One region of the Streptomyces sp. NPDC055632 genome, then DNA from elsewhere that is predicted to be linked to it. Evidence: riboswitches for the same ligand, from Rfam matches in the RefSeq annotation. Region 1 holds a riboswitch; the other holds the start of a gene.
The links. Region 1 has a riboswitch for cobalamin ahead of ACWGSR_RS34840 (hypothetical protein). Riboswitches for the same ligand answer to the same signal wherever they lie in the genome.
Positions count from the first base shown of each region.

Region 2: linked by a shared signal. The riboswitch ahead of ACWGSR_RS09215 (ABC transporter substrate-binding protein) and the one ahead of ACWGSR_RS34840 (hypothetical protein) in region 1 are both predicted to bind cobalamin.

Region 1 is NZ_JBSHHY010000052.1:29-7,063, reverse strand. It holds gene ACWGSR_RS34860 (ABC transporter ATP-binding protein) at 1-19, opposite strand, end outside; gene ACWGSR_RS34855 (energy-coupling factor transporter transmembrane component T) at 16-1,200, opposite strand; gene ACWGSR_RS34850 (hypothetical protein) at 1,205-2,146, opposite strand; gene ACWGSR_RS34845 (prenyltransferase/squalene oxidase repeat-containing protein) at 2,143-4,941, opposite strand; cobalamin riboswitch at 5,269-5,396, shown strand; gene ACWGSR_RS34840 (hypothetical protein) at 5,519-6,931, shown strand.
Region 2 is NZ_JBSHHY010000005.1:5,129-12,163, forward strand. It holds gene ACWGSR_RS09195 (NAD-dependent epimerase/dehydratase family protein) at 1-839, shown strand, start outside; gene ACWGSR_RS09200 (SDR family NAD(P)-dependent oxidoreductase) at 989-1,753, shown strand; gene ACWGSR_RS09205 (TetR family transcriptional regulator) at 1,845-2,438, shown strand; gene ACWGSR_RS09210 (cold-shock protein) at 2,684-2,890, shown strand; cobalamin riboswitch at 2,941-3,121, shown strand; gene ACWGSR_RS09215 (ABC transporter substrate-binding protein) at 3,198-4,259, shown strand; gene ACWGSR_RS09220 (FecCD family ABC transporter permease) at 4,256-5,314, shown strand; gene ACWGSR_RS09225 (ABC transporter ATP-binding protein) at 5,311-6,198, shown strand; gene ACWGSR_RS09230 (radical SAM protein) at 6,111-7,035, opposite strand, start outside.

The DNA.
Region 1 (7,035 bases):
CCTGGTCGAAGGTGATCACTCGGTTTCCTTGGTGCGCTGTGCCGGGACGGCCGGGCGGACGGGCTGGCTCGGGGGCGGGGACAGGAATCCCGCGGTTCCCGCCAGGAGGATCGCGGCGGCCGGCACCAGGGGCAGGGTGGGCCAGCTCAGCGGGTAGAGGGAGGGGTTGAGTTCGGCGGCGTCGAAGCCCGCGTTGCCGAAGAGGAGGACGGCCGAGAGGACGCCGCAGCCGGCGACGGCCCACTCGGCGGCCTTCCAGGGGTCGGGCCGGTAGGTGGTGCGGGTGACGCGGCGCCCGCCGAGGCGGAGTCCGGCCACGCACAGCAGGCCGCCGGCCGCCAGGGCCGGGAAGCCGAGGAGGGTGGGGGCGGTGGCGTCGAGGAGCCCGTACGCCCCCGCGCACAGGCCGCACATGCCGAGCAGCATGAGGGCGCCGGTCGTGCGCCGGGAGCGGCGGGTGGCCGTTCCGGCGCGCCCGTAGCCGCGGGAGTCCATGGCGGCGGCGAGGCGCAGGGAGCGTTCGAGGGCGTCCTCCAGGACGGGGACGACGATGCCGCGCAGGGCGCGCAGGCCCTTGGTGCGTCCGGCGCGCAGTCGCCGTGCCCGGTGCACGCGCTGGACGCTCTGGACCAGTTGGGGCGCGACGCTGATGGAGACGGTGACGGCCACGCCGAGTTCGTAGAGGGCGCCCGGCAGCACGCGCAGGGCCCGTTTGGGGTTGGCGAGGGTGTTGGCTGCGCCGATGCAGCAGAGCATGCAGGCGAGCCGCAGTCCGTCGGTGGCGGCGGAGAGCAGCGCCTCCAGGGAGACCGGGCCGCCGATCTGGATGCCCGCGTACCAGTCCGGTGTGGGGATGTGCGGCAGGGAGAAGAGGAAGTGGTCGCGGGGCGTGATGCCGGTGGCGAAGATCGCCCGGAAGACCACGCGGATCGCCACGACGGTGAGGGCGAGGTAGAGGTAGTACGTGAAGCCGCGCGCCCAGGGGGCCTCGGTGCGGCGCATGCTGATGACGTATCCGAGGACCGCGAGGACGAGGAAGAGCAGCAGCGGGTTGTTGGTGCGGCTGACGGCGGTGGCGAGCGCCAGGGCCCAGATCCACCAGGCGACGGGGTGCAGGGTGCGGGGCAGACGGCGGCCGCCCGCGTCCGGCGCGGGGCCGGGCGCGGACGGCTGGACCGCCGCCGCGGTGGTGCGGGGCACGCGGCTACTCCGTACGACGGCGGCGCTTGGCCGCGAACACGGCGGCGGCGCCGATCAGCAGGCCCAGGACCCCGGTGACGACGGCGGGCACGTACGAGCCCGCGTCGTGGGCGGCGTCCGCGGCGGGCGCCGCGTCGACCACCCGGGGCCCGGAGGCGGCGGCCGGGGTGCCGGTCGTCGAGGTGCTCGGGGAGGGGGTGGGCGGGGCGCTCTTCGACGGGCTCGGGGAGGGGGTCGCCGGGGCGGTGGGGCTCTTCGGGGCCGGGGGGACGGCCGGTGCCTTCGTCGTGGGCGGCGCCGGGGCGGGCGGGTTCTCGGGGGCGGGTCCGGTGTCGGTGCCGGGCGGCGGCGGGGCCGCGGTCCGGGTGTCCTTCGGGGCGGGCCCGCCCTTCGGCCGGGTGTTGTGGGCGCGCAGCTGGTCGGGGGTGACGGTCGGGCGCCCGCGGGTGCCCTCGATGTCGGTGCCGCCGAAGATCCACAGGTCGACGCTGCCGGGCTTCGGCTTGTAGAGCATCGCGCCGAGCTGGCTGTACTCCCAGGTGTTCTGGCCCGGGTTCGCGTGCCAGTACGACCAGTACGCGGAGGCCGGCGGGGTGAGGACGCAGTCGTCCTGCCGGGGCGTCGGGTACTGCTTGCCGCCCTGGTGGCCGCTGTAGCCGATCCGGCAGATGAACGCGGGGCCGTCGTGCCCGGTGCCGGTCGTGGCCCAGCCGCCCTGGTTGAGGAGCTCGTACCCGGTGGTGGGGGTCGTGCCGCAGGAGCGGTAGACGGGACCGCCCCAGTGGCTGAAGTCGACGGCGAGGACGACTCCGGAGGAGGTGGTGCACTGCCCCATCGGCTGCGGGGCGGCCCCGGCCGGGGCGGCGGTGACGGCGAGGGCCGCCACCGTCAGCCCCAGCGCGGCCGTCGTGCGGCCGAGGGCGCGTATCCATCGTCGGACGCTCATGCCGGGCCTCCCGAGGTCTCACGGCGGCGGCGGGCGAGGTGGACCGTGCCCCAGCCGGCGAGAACGAGCGCCACGGCCGCGGCGGCGAGGCCGGTGACCCGGGATCCGGTGGCGGCGAGGCTGCCGCCGGTGCCGGAGGCCGGGCCCCCGGTGGAGGAGGAACCGCCGGCTTCGTCGCCCGTGGTGACGATGGCGGGGGCGGAGGGGGATCCGGTCGGGCTCGGGACCGGCTGGGCCGTGGTGCCGCTCAGGTCGCGGGTCAGCACGCCGAAGGAGATGCCGGTGGCTCCGCCGACGGCCTGCGCGGAGGCGCGGACGTCGGAGCCGGGCTGGCCGCCCTTGGCGACGTTGAAGCCGCCGTCCTTGTTCTGCTGCGAGAGCAGGAACTTCCGGGCCTTCGCGAGGGGGACGGCGTACGTGTCGGCGTCCAGCGACAGGCCCTGGATCGCGAGGGCCGCGGAGTTGACGGAGTTGCCGGAGGCGCCGGGGAAGCCGCCGTCGGGGAGCTGCCGGGCGGCCAGCCAGGCGAGGGCCTTGTCGACGGCCGCCTGCGAGGCGGCGTCGGGGAGCAGGTCCACGGTCATCGCGGCCATGGCGGTGGAGTCGACCTCCAGGCCGCTCTTCTCGCCGATGAGGCTGGGCCAGGCGCCCGTCGCGGGGTCCTGGAGGCTCTTGAGGTAGGAGATCGGCTCGGCCGCGGCGGCCGTCTCGCCCGCCCGGACCTGGGCGATGACGCCCAGGGACTGGGAGAAGACGGAGGTCGCGTAGGTGTAGTTGCCCTTGGCCGCGCACTTCCTGGGCTCGTTCGGGGTCGCGGCCGGGCAGACGCCCTCGGCGAGCGCGGCGATCAGGTCCCGTCCGCCGAAGTTCCGGGGGTCGCGGCCCACGGACTCGGCGAGCACCGCCGCCTTGCCGATGAACCCGCCGCCCGCGTACTTCGTCCCGGCCTTGGTCCAGTCGTGGACGCCGCGGCCCGTGCCGTCCTTGCCGCCCTTGTCGAGGAAGTCGACGATGTTGCGCAGGGTGGTGTTGTCGTGGCCGGTGGCGGCGAGCGCGTAGGCGCCGTCGATGGTCAGGCCGTACTCCGCGAAGCCCCGGGTGGACTCGTAGTAGCGGCCCTGGACCAGTCGGCCCGCGAGGTAGGCCGACCCCTTCCTCAGGTCCGGTCCCTCACCGGCCGGGGGGCCGGTCGGAGGGGTGGTGGTCGGCGGGGTGGTGGGGGGTGTCGTGGGAGGGGTGGTGGGCGTGGGCGGCTCGGGCTCCTCGGTGGTCAGCGCCACCAGGTCGCTCTTCGCGCCCGCGACGACGGCCGCGGTGGTGGCGTAGAGCAGCGGGTCCTCGGTGCCCTCCTCGAAGGCGAAGCCGCCGCCGGGGAGCTGCTGCCGGGAGAGCCAGGAGAGGCCCGCGTCCGCGTGGCCCCGGTCGCCGAGGGCCCGCAGGGTCTGGGCGACCCAGCCGGTGGCGTGGGCGCTGCCCGGCGTGCTGTAGGAGGCGGCGGGCCAGGCACCCGTCGGGAACTGGGCCTTCTTGAGCGAGGACCGGGCCCTGGTCACCACGGGGAGGTGGCCGCCGGCCCGCTGGAGGGCGAGCGCGACGAGGGCGGTGGTGCCGGGCTCGCTCTCGCACACCTGGCCGTCGAGGATCAGGAAGCTGGGGAACCCGCCGTCGTCGCACTGGAGTCGGGCGAGGCGGGTGACGGAGTCGGCGGGCGGGGTCACTCCGCCGCTCAGCAGGGCGATGACGGCCAGTGCCTGGCCCTCGGTCTGTCCGGTGGTGCGGAAGTCGCCCCTGGTCGCGCAGCCGGGGACGGGCTGCGGCGCGTCGGCACCGCTGTGGCAGACGTTCGCCACGAGGTCGCCGAGCAGGTCGTGGCCGCCGAAGGCGCGGGGGTCCTTGCCGGTGGCCTCGGCGACGAGCGCGAGGCGGGCGGCGGCGGTGGCGTCCGGGGCCTGGTCCTTCCCGGCCGGGTAGGCGTAGGCCCCGGTGTGCTCGGGCCTGCCGAGGAAGTCGGCGATCCGCCGGGCGGCGGGGCCCTCGCCGTCGGCCGCGGCCAGCGCGTAGGCGACCTCGGTGGTGGCGAGGTAGTTGGGGTCGGTGGCGCCCTCGTCGACGACGCGCTGTCCGTTCGTCAGCCGGTCGGCGAGCCAGCGGGTCGCGGCGGGCACGTCGACGGTGCCCGGGGGCACGTTCGGCGGGGCCGGGTCGCCCGGGGCCGGCGGGTCGCCGCCCTCCGCGCGGACCTCGTCGGGCGTGAACGAGGGCCTGCCCCTGGTGCCTCCGATGTCGGTGGCGCCGAAGACCCAGGCGTCCACGTCGCCCGGCTTGAGGGTGCGGGACATGGCGCCCAGCGGGCTGTAGGTCCACTTCCGCTGGCCGGGCGAGGCGATCCAGTACGACCAGTAGGCGGTGGCCTGCGGGGTGAGGACGCAGTCCTCCTCGGCCGGAGTGGGGTACTCCCTGCCCTTGGCGAAGGCCTTGTTGCCGATGCGGCAGAGGAAGGCGGGGCCGTCGTGGCCCGTTCCCGTCGTGGTGAAACCGGCCGAGTGGAGCAGTTCGTAGCCGGTCGTGGGCGTGGTGTCGCAGCCGCGCACCACCGGGCCGCCCCAGCGGCCGAAGTCGACGGCGACGATGGCGCCGGTCGTGCGGGTGCACCGGTCGATGGGGTCGGCCTCGGCCGGCGGGGCGGTCGTGAGGAAGACCACTCCGGCGCCGAGTGTCACGAAGGAGGCGGTCAGGAGGGACAGCAGTCGCCGTCTCGCTCTCGCCCCCCGCTTCGCCTGCTGTTCGGTCCCCACCGCGGCCCCTCGTCTCTGCCGGGCGGCTGCGTGCGTGGCGATGCGACCCGCACGGCTGTGATGCCGTGGGGAGGCGGCGATGACCACGCCGTAGTCCGCGACGGCGTTCCTTCGTACTCGATCCGGGCCCCAGGCATTCCGGCTCACCCGGGACGAGCCGGGTCTACGGTTGCGGGTCAGCGCCGGAATTCGACCGGCTTCCCCTGGGGCTGAATGCTTATCAGGCGGAGTGCAACACGGATCCGAGCGGGGCGTCAAGGTGCCGTGCGTCTCACTCCGGGGCGCGGGGAGGCACGCGGTCCGCGCCGTCTCCGAGTGGGTGGCGGACCCTTGATCGCTCGGGTAGCGTCCTGGGCTGCCACATGGGGGAATCCGGTGCGAACCCGGAGCTGACGCGCAGCGGTGTGGGACGGCGGAGCCGTCTCCGAGCCCGAATGCCCATACGGCGATGCAGTACAGGAAGCCGTACCACGCGTTTCGGACGGCGGCTCCCCCGGCCACGCCCGGCCGTGCCTCCGCACGGCGACGCCCGGCGTGCACCGGTGCGGCCGGCGTCCGCCGACTCCAGGAGCAGGCCATGTCCCGTCCCCGCACGTCACGCCGGATCGCGCTCGCGGTCCCCGCGGCCCTCGGCGCCCTCGCCCTCGCCACGCTGCCCGCCTTCGCGACCTCGACGCCCGCGCAGATAGCCACCTCCAAGACCAACGGGGTCGCCTACCTCAAGTCCCTCCAGGCGGCCGACGGTTCCTACGCCGGGTCCGGTCTGTCCAACGAGTGGGCGTTCGGCGCCTTCGCCGCCGCCGGCACCGCCGTCGTCGACGTCGCCCCGGGCGGCGACACCACCAAGAACGCCCGGACCGTGTACCGCAACCTGCTGTCCACGTCCGGCTGGCCGTCCGCGTCCCCGGTGGTGACCGACTACGAGCGCGGCACGCTCAACGCGTACGCGGCGGGCATCGACCCGGCCCGCGTCTCCGCCTCGCGCAACCTGATCGCGCACGTCTACTCGTACTGGCAGACGGCCGAGCCGGGCTACTTCGGTCCGTCCTCGAACTTCAACGGCACCGTCTTCGCGGCCCTCGCGCTGCGCGGCGCCAAGACCCAGGCCGGTACCGTCCGCGTCCCCCAGTCGCTCACGGACGCGCTGGTCGCCCGCATCCGCGCGAACCAGCACAACGACGGCGGCTGGACGTACCAGAAGGTCGAGGGCGACCCGACCGCCCTCAACACCGCGAGCGACGTCGACATGACGGGCGCCGCCATGGCCGCCCTCTGCGTCTCCGGCGTTCCGAACACCGACGCGGACGTCGTCCAGGCGAAGACCTTCCTCAAGGGCAAGCTGGTCAACAATTCCGGCGCCTTCAACTCCCTGTACGGGGTGAACACCAGCTCCAACGGCTGGGGGGTCTCCGGCCTCAACGCCTGTGGCATCAACCCGCAGACCGGGGACTTCCTCACCGGTCTCGGCAAGACCCCGGTCGACTTCCTGATCGCGAACCAGTACAACCCGGCCGGCGGCTTCAAGTACAAGCCCGCCGACACCGTGCCCTCCGCCTACGCCTCGATCGACTCCCTGCGCGCGGTGGCCGGCGGCGGCTTCACGGCCGCGCCTCCGGTCCCGGTCACCTCCGGGGCCACGCAGTGGGTCGCCCAGTCCGGCTTCACGTCGGGCACCGCCACCAGGCTGGCGCTGACCGTCGACGACGGGGCCGGGAACCTCAAGGTGTGCTCGGTGGCCTTCACGCCGACGGGCACGACGACGACCCTCGGCGCCGTCCTGGCCGCCGCGACGGGCGGCGCCACCCCGGCCGGCTGCGTCACGAGCGTGACCCCGTCGTCCGGCACCGGCGCGATCACCGCCCTCAACGGCAAGGCCAACAGCGGTACGAACACCTGGAAGGTCAGCGTCGACGGCTCTTCCTTCGCCGGGGCCCTGCGCGAGAAGGTGATCAACGTGGGCGACACCGTCGCCCTGCGCTGGGGAGCCTGATCCCGACGGCCGGGGCCCGGCCGCGGGCGCCCCCCCCCCCTGGCGGGGGGGGGGCGGGGCCCCCACCGGCCCGTCGACGGCGTTCCGCCCGGTGTGTACGCACG
Region 2 (7,035 bases), on a different contig from region 1:
GCGCTCCGGCGGCCGAGACCGTCCCGGGCGACCTCCGGGACCCCGACTCCCTGCGCCGGGCCTGCGAAGGCGCCGACGTGCTGATCCACTGCGCCTCCGCGATCGGCGGCGACGAGGAGACGGCCCGCGCCGTCAACGACGAGGGCACCCGGGCCCTGGTCGACGCGGCCGTACGCGCCGGGGTGACCCGGATCGTCGCCCTGAGCACGGCCTCCGTCCACGGCCGAGGCCCCTTCCGCGCCGCCGCCCCCGGCACCCTGCCGATCGCCCCCGTCTCGGCCACCAGCCGCACCCGCGCGGCGGGCGAGCGGCACGTCATGGAGGCCGGCGGGACCGTCCTGCGCCCCCACCTCGTGTACGGGACCGGGGACCGGCAGCTCGTGCCCGGCATCGTCGGGCTCCTCGGCGCGCTGCCCGGCCCGCTGGACGGCGGCACCTCGCTGCACTCCCTGATCGAGGTGGGCGCCCTGGCCCGCGTCCTGCTCGCCGCGGCCCTCTCGCCGGACACCCAGGCCGGCCCGTACCACGTCGACCATCCCGATCCGGTGCCCGCCGGGGAGCTGCTCGCGGTGGGCGAGGAGCTGCTCGCCCACCGGGCCGGGCCGCGCCGGGGACCGGCCCTCGACGTCGCGGCGGCGCGCGCCCTCCTGGCGGCCCATCCCTTCGCCGTCCACCACCTCGACATGCTCGCCGTCGACCACTGGTTCTCCGACGACCGGCCCTGGAAGGAGCTGGGCTGCGACCCGGGCCCCGGCTTCGCCGAGGGGATCGCCGGCCACCTGGAGTGGTACCGGAGCACGCTCGGCCCCGCCCGGGCGGCCGCACCCGGGCCCTCCTGACCGGCACCACCGCCTCCGGACCAGACGCACCGCCGGCCCCGGTCCGCGACGAACCGCAAGAACCGCGGGCCCCCGGCCCGCACCGCACCGCACCACCCCGACCGAACGAACCGAACGAACCGAACGAACCGAGAGAAGGCGCCACCGACATGTCCGCGCTGGACGGCAGGACCGCGATCGTCACCGGAGCGAGCCGTGGCATCGGAAGGGGCATCGCCGAGCGCCTCGCCCGCGACGGCGCCCTGGTCGCCGTGCACTACGGCAGCGACGAGGAGGCCGCCCGCGAGACGGTGGCGACCGTCGAGAAGAACGGCGGCCGGGCCTTCCCGTTCCGCGCGGACCTGGCGGCGCCGGACGCCGTCGACGTGTTCTACGCCGCCCTGGACGCCGGCCTCGCGGAGCTGGGCGAGGGGCCCGGGTTCGACGTCCTCGTCAACAACGCGGGCGCGAGCGGCTCCGGCCGCATCCACCAGCTCACCACCGAGACCTTCGACCGGCTGTTCGCGATCAACGTGAGGGCCCCGCTCTTCCTCGTCCAGCAGGGCCTCGGTCGGCTGCGCGACGGCGGCCGGATCGTCAACATCTCCTCGGCGGCGACGCGGCACGCCTTTCCCGACTCCGTCACGTACGCGATGACCAAGGGGGCCGTCGACACGATGACCCTCGCCCTCGCCAAGGAGCTGGGGCCCCGGGGCATCACGGTCAACGCCGTGGCCCCCGGCTACATCGCGACGGACATGAACGCGCGGCGCCGGGCGACGCCCGAGGCGAGCGCCGCCCTCGCCGCGCTCTCGGTCTTCAACCGGCTCGGGACGCCCGCCGACGTGGCGGACGTGGTCGCCTTCCTCGTCTCCGACGACGCCCGCTGGATCACCGGCCAGTACGTGGACGTGACGGGCGGCACCGCGCTCTGAACCCGCCCCGCCCCGGCCCGGGGGCCGGTCCCGGACCGGCCCCCGCGCACCCCTCCTCGGGGCGGTTCCCCGTGGATAAAGTGGGGGCACGATGACACGTTTCCGCGAGAGCGTCCGGTCCCTGCTGCGCGAGCAGGTGCTCGACGCCGCCTACCGCCTCGTCGCCGCCGAGGGCTGGAGCGGGCTGCGCATGACCTCCATCGCGCGGGCCGCCGGCATCAGCCGCCAGACCCTCTACAACGAGTTCGGTGCGAAGGAGGCCATCGGCAACGCCCTGGTCCAGCGCGAGCTGGAGGGCTTCCTGATCGGCATCGAGCGCGAACTCGACTCCCACCGGGGCGAGTTGGAGGCAGCGGCGGCGGCCGGCGTCGGCTACACGCTCCAGCAGACCGTGGACAACCCCCTCATCAAGAGCGTCCTGGTCGCGGCGCGGGGCGGCGAGGACGACCTCCTCGCCTACCTCACCACCCGCGCGGAGCCGGTCTTCGGCACGGCCATGGCGATGCTCCACGCGTACGCGACCGAGGCCTGGCCCGAGGTGGACGATGAGTCGCGCGGGCTCGCCGTCGAGACGGTCGTCCGGCTCACCGTCAGCCACATCGTCCAGCCGGTGGCCCCGCCCGCCGAGACGGCGGCGCGCATCGCCAGGATCACGGCGAGGATCTCGTACCCCGGCGGCCGCTGAGGGACGCCCCGCCCCCTCCGGAAGGCGCCGGACGCACGACGAGGCCCGGTGTCGAACACGGGGGATCTCCGACACCGGACCTCTGTTGAATATTCTACGAGATCCCCGGGAGTGCTCGCGCACCGCCCGCCCGCCGACGGGCGAAGCGCGGACGGGCGGGGTACACCTCCCCTGAGACGCGGACGCGGCCGGACCCGGCCGGGACACCCCTCGCCCGCGTCGCCGACGCCGAGGAGGAGGCAGCCGTGGAAGGCAGGAGCAAAGGGTTCGTGCGGTCCTTCAACCGTCTCGGGGGATACGGGTTCGTCGTCCCCGTCGGCTCCCAGGACCAGGTCTGGTTCAGCGCGGAGGACATCGAGGACGAGAGCCGGACCGTCTCCGAGGGGCAGCAGGTCTCCTTCGTCCTGGTCCTCGGGGACGGCCGCTTCGAGGCCAGGGAGCTGCGCCTCTGACGCCGACCGCGCCCCGGGGCACGCCCCCGGCCCGGTGGTACTGTGCCGGGGCCAGTCGCACCTTTGTACGCGCCCGAACGGGTGCGTGCACGGGTCAGGGAATCCGGTGCGAGACCGGAACTGACGCGCAGCGGTGAGGGCGACGGGCGGAGCATCGGCCACTGGGCGGCGACGACGACGGCCCGGGAAGGCGCCCCGTCCGGCCGACCCCGAGTCCGAAGACCTGCTGGCGGCCCCGGCGCACGCCCGCCCGGGGAGCACCGTACGACAGGCTCCGCGCATGAGCCGTGGCCGCAGAGGAAGTCCCGTGCCGCTCGCACACCCCGTCCGCTCCGCCGTGCTGTTCCTGACCGGAGCCCTGCTCCTGACCGCCACCGGCTGCGGCGCGGGGACCACCCCCGCCCCCGTCCGGCCCGCGGGCGGCGCCGGGGAGGCGAAGACCGGGTACCCGGTCACCCTCGACGACAACTGCGGACGGCCCGTCCGCGTCGAGCGCGCGCCGGAGCGGGCCGTCGCCCTCGACCAGGGCGCGGCGGAGATCATGCTCTCCCTCGGCCTCGCCGACCGCATGGTGGGCACCGGCACCTGGACGGACCCCGTCCTCAAGGGGCTGGAGGAGGAGAACGCCGGGGTCCCGCGCCTCGCCGACCGCTACCCCTCCTTCGAGAAGGTCCTCGACGCCGAACCCGACTTCGCCGCCGCCTCCTTCGCGTACACCCTCGGCAAGGGCGGGGTGGCGGCCCGCGAGCGGTTCGAGCAGCTCGGCGTCCCCACCTACCTCTCGCCCACCGACTGCGTCGGCAAGGACAACAGCGGCGACGGCGACGGCGTCCGCGTCCAACCGCTCACCATGGAGACGGTCTACGGCGAGATCCGCGACCTGGCCCGGATCTTCGCGGTGCCGGAGCGCGGCGAGAAGCTCGTCGCGGAGCTCAAGGCCCGTGTGACGAAGGCCGCTTCGGGCGGAGGCTTCGGGGACGCCACGGTCCTCTACTGGTTCGCCAACTCCGAGGCGCCCTACATGGCGGGCTGCTGCGGCGCCCCCGGCATCGTCTCCCGCGAGCTGGGCGCGAAGAACGTCTTCGACGACACCAAGGAGGAGTGGCCCCAGATCAACTGGGAGACCGTCGCCGACCGCGACCCCGACGTCCTCGTCATCGGCGACCTCACCCGCCGCTCGCAGTCGGCCGAGAGCGCCGCCAAGAAGATCGAGTTCCTGGAGTCCGACCCGGTCACCCGCACCATGACGGCGGTCAGGAACAAGCGGTACGTGCTCCTCAGCGGCCAGGCGCTCAACCCCACGATCCGCACCGTCGAGGCCGTCGAGAAGGTGGCGGCGGCGCTCCGCTCGTACGGCCTCGCCAAGTGACCACCACCTCTCCGGCTGCCGCTTCGGTACGGAAGGGAGCCGCGGCCCTGCTGTGGACGGCGGCCGGACTCGCCCTCCTGGCCGCGTCGGTCGCCGCGGCGATCACCATCGGCCCGGCCCGCATCGGCGTCGCCGACGTGTGGGCGACGGTCGCCGCCCACCTCGGCGGCGGCGCCCCGGCGCTCTCCCCGATCCGGGACGGGATCGTCTGGGACCTGCGGCTGCCCCGCACCCTCCTGGCCGCCGTCTGCGGCGCCGGGCTCGCCCTCTGCGGCGCGGTGATGCAGTCGCTGCTGCGCAACCCGCTCGCCGACCCCTTCGTCCTCGGCGTCTCCTCCGGCGCCTCGACCGGCGCGGTCGCGGTCGTCGTCCTCGGGGTCGGCGGGGGAGTCCTCTCCGTCACCGGCGGGGCGTTCCTCGGGGCGGTCTGCTCCTTCGCGCTCGTGCTGCTGCTCAGCCACACCCTCGGCGGCTCGACGGACCGCGTGGTCCTCTCCGGGGTCGCCGCCATGCAGCTCTTCTCCGCCCTCACCTCCTTCGTCGTGATGACGGCCGCCGACGCGGAGACCACCCGGGGCGTCCTCTTCTGGCTGCTCGGCTCGCTCGCCGGGGCCGGCTGGACCGACGTGTGGGTGTGCCTCGCGGTCCTCGCGGCGGCCCTGACGACCTGCCTGGGACACGCGCGGACCCTGGACGCGTTCGCCTTCGGCGAGGAGGCCGCCGCCTCGCTCGGCGTCTCCGTCGCCCGGACCCGGCTCGTCCTCCTGTGCGTCACCGCCCTCCTGACGGCCGCCCTGGTCTCCGCCGCCGGGGCCATCGGCTTCGTCGGACTCGTCCTGCCGCACGCCGCCCGCGCGCTCACCGGCCCCGGGCACGCCCGGCTCCTGCCGGTCACCGCCCTGGCCGGAGCGGTCTTCCTGGTCTGGGCCGACACGCTCGCCCGCACCGTCCTCGACCCCCAGGAGGTGCCGGTGGGCGTGGTGACCTCGCTGATCGGCGTACCGGCCTTCGTCCTCGTCCTCCACCGCACGCGCAGCACGAGGAGCACGCGATGACCCCCACCGGAGAAGACACGGGCACGGGCCTCCGCGCCGACCGGGTCTCGCGCACCGCCGGCGGCGTCCTCGTCCTCGACGGCGTCAGCGTCGCCCCGGTCCCCGGGACCGTCACCGGCCTCCTCGGCCCCAACGGCTCCGGCAAGTCCACGCTCCTGCGGCTCCTCGCCGGCGTCCTCGCCCCCGACTCCGGGGTCGTCACCCTCGACGGCGACCCGCTGGCCGGCCTCGGCCGCAGGACCGTCGCCCGGCGCCTCGCCACGGTCGAGCAGCAGTCCGACACCCAGACCGACCTGACCGTCCTCGACGTCGTACGCCTCGGCCGCGTCCCGCACCGCAGGGCCTGGACCCCGCCCTCGGCGGCGGACGAGGCCGCCGTCCGCTCCGCCCTCGCCCGCACCGGGCTCGCCGACCGCGCCCGCCAGCCCTGGCGGACCCTCTCCGGCGGCGAGCGCCAGCGCGTCCAGATCGCCCGCGCCCTCGCCCAGGAGCCGCGCGAACTCCTCCTCGACGAGCCCACCAACCACCTCGACGTCCAGCACCAGCTGGACCTCATGGAGCTGGTCTCGGGGCTGCGCCTCACCGCCGTCGTCGCCCTGCACGACCTGAACCTCGCGGCCGTGTACTGCGAGCGGCTCGTGGTCCTCTCCGGCGGCCGCGTGGTCGCCTGCGGCACGCCGGACGAGGTGCTCACCGAGGAGCTGATCGCGGACGTCTACCGGGTCCGGGCCGCCGTGACCCGGCCGGAGCCCGGCGGCCGCCCCCACGTCCGCTTCCTGGGGACGGCCGGGCCCTCCTACGCCCCTTCGCCGGGCTCCGGGTCCAGCGCGTCCATGAAGGAGCTGACCGAGAACACCGCGCGCCCGGGACCGGCCGGACCGTAGCCGGGCGGGGCGGTGAGGTTGTTCTCCCGGAGCGTCTCCGTGTACGCCTCCAGGAGCCGCAGGTGGTACTCCAGCGGTGCGCCGTCCGGGTTCTCGCGGCCCAGCGGCGTCGTCGGCTCCGGGCACCAGGTGGTGAACCGGGGCGTGATCCCGCGCGACATGAAGAACCGCAGGCCCTCCCGGGTGGAGGCGATCGCCTCGTCCACGGTCAGGAAGCCCGAGGGACGCGCCATCTCGACCCCGGCGACGAAGTTCGGGATGACGTTGCGCGGCCCGAAGACCTCCGCCGAGTCCAGGATCCGGCGGTGCCACTCGTCCCGGCCGATGTAGCGCTCCTTGCCGGGGCAGTACAGCTCGAACAGGCGCCGGTCCCAGACCTCGTAGTTCGGGTGGTAGATCCGGATGCCGTAGTCGTGGAAGCGCCGCACGTCCTCCTTGGGCAGGGCCTGCGCGACGACCTTGCCGATCCAGCGGCCGGGGAAGCGCTCCTCGATCGCCTGCGCGTACTGCCCGTAGAAGTCGGCCTCGTCCTTCCCGCCGACCCGCGAGGTGACGGCCCCGCCGGTCAGGGTGTAGGCGGTCGACGCGCGGGCCGTGTCGTGCCGGTCGATGATCTCCAGGGCCTCCAGGACCTCGTCCACCGGCTTCACCCCGGTGTACGGGCGGCCCGCCGCTTTGTGCTGGCGCCAGTTGTGGTTGATGTCGCAGTACTGGCACTCCTCCTTGGCGCCGAAGTACTGGCACACCCGGAAGACCGTCAGGTAGATCAGGTAGCCCCACTGGATCGTCGGCGCCACCTCCATCACGGACTTGCCGTTCGACAGCGGGTGCCGGTAG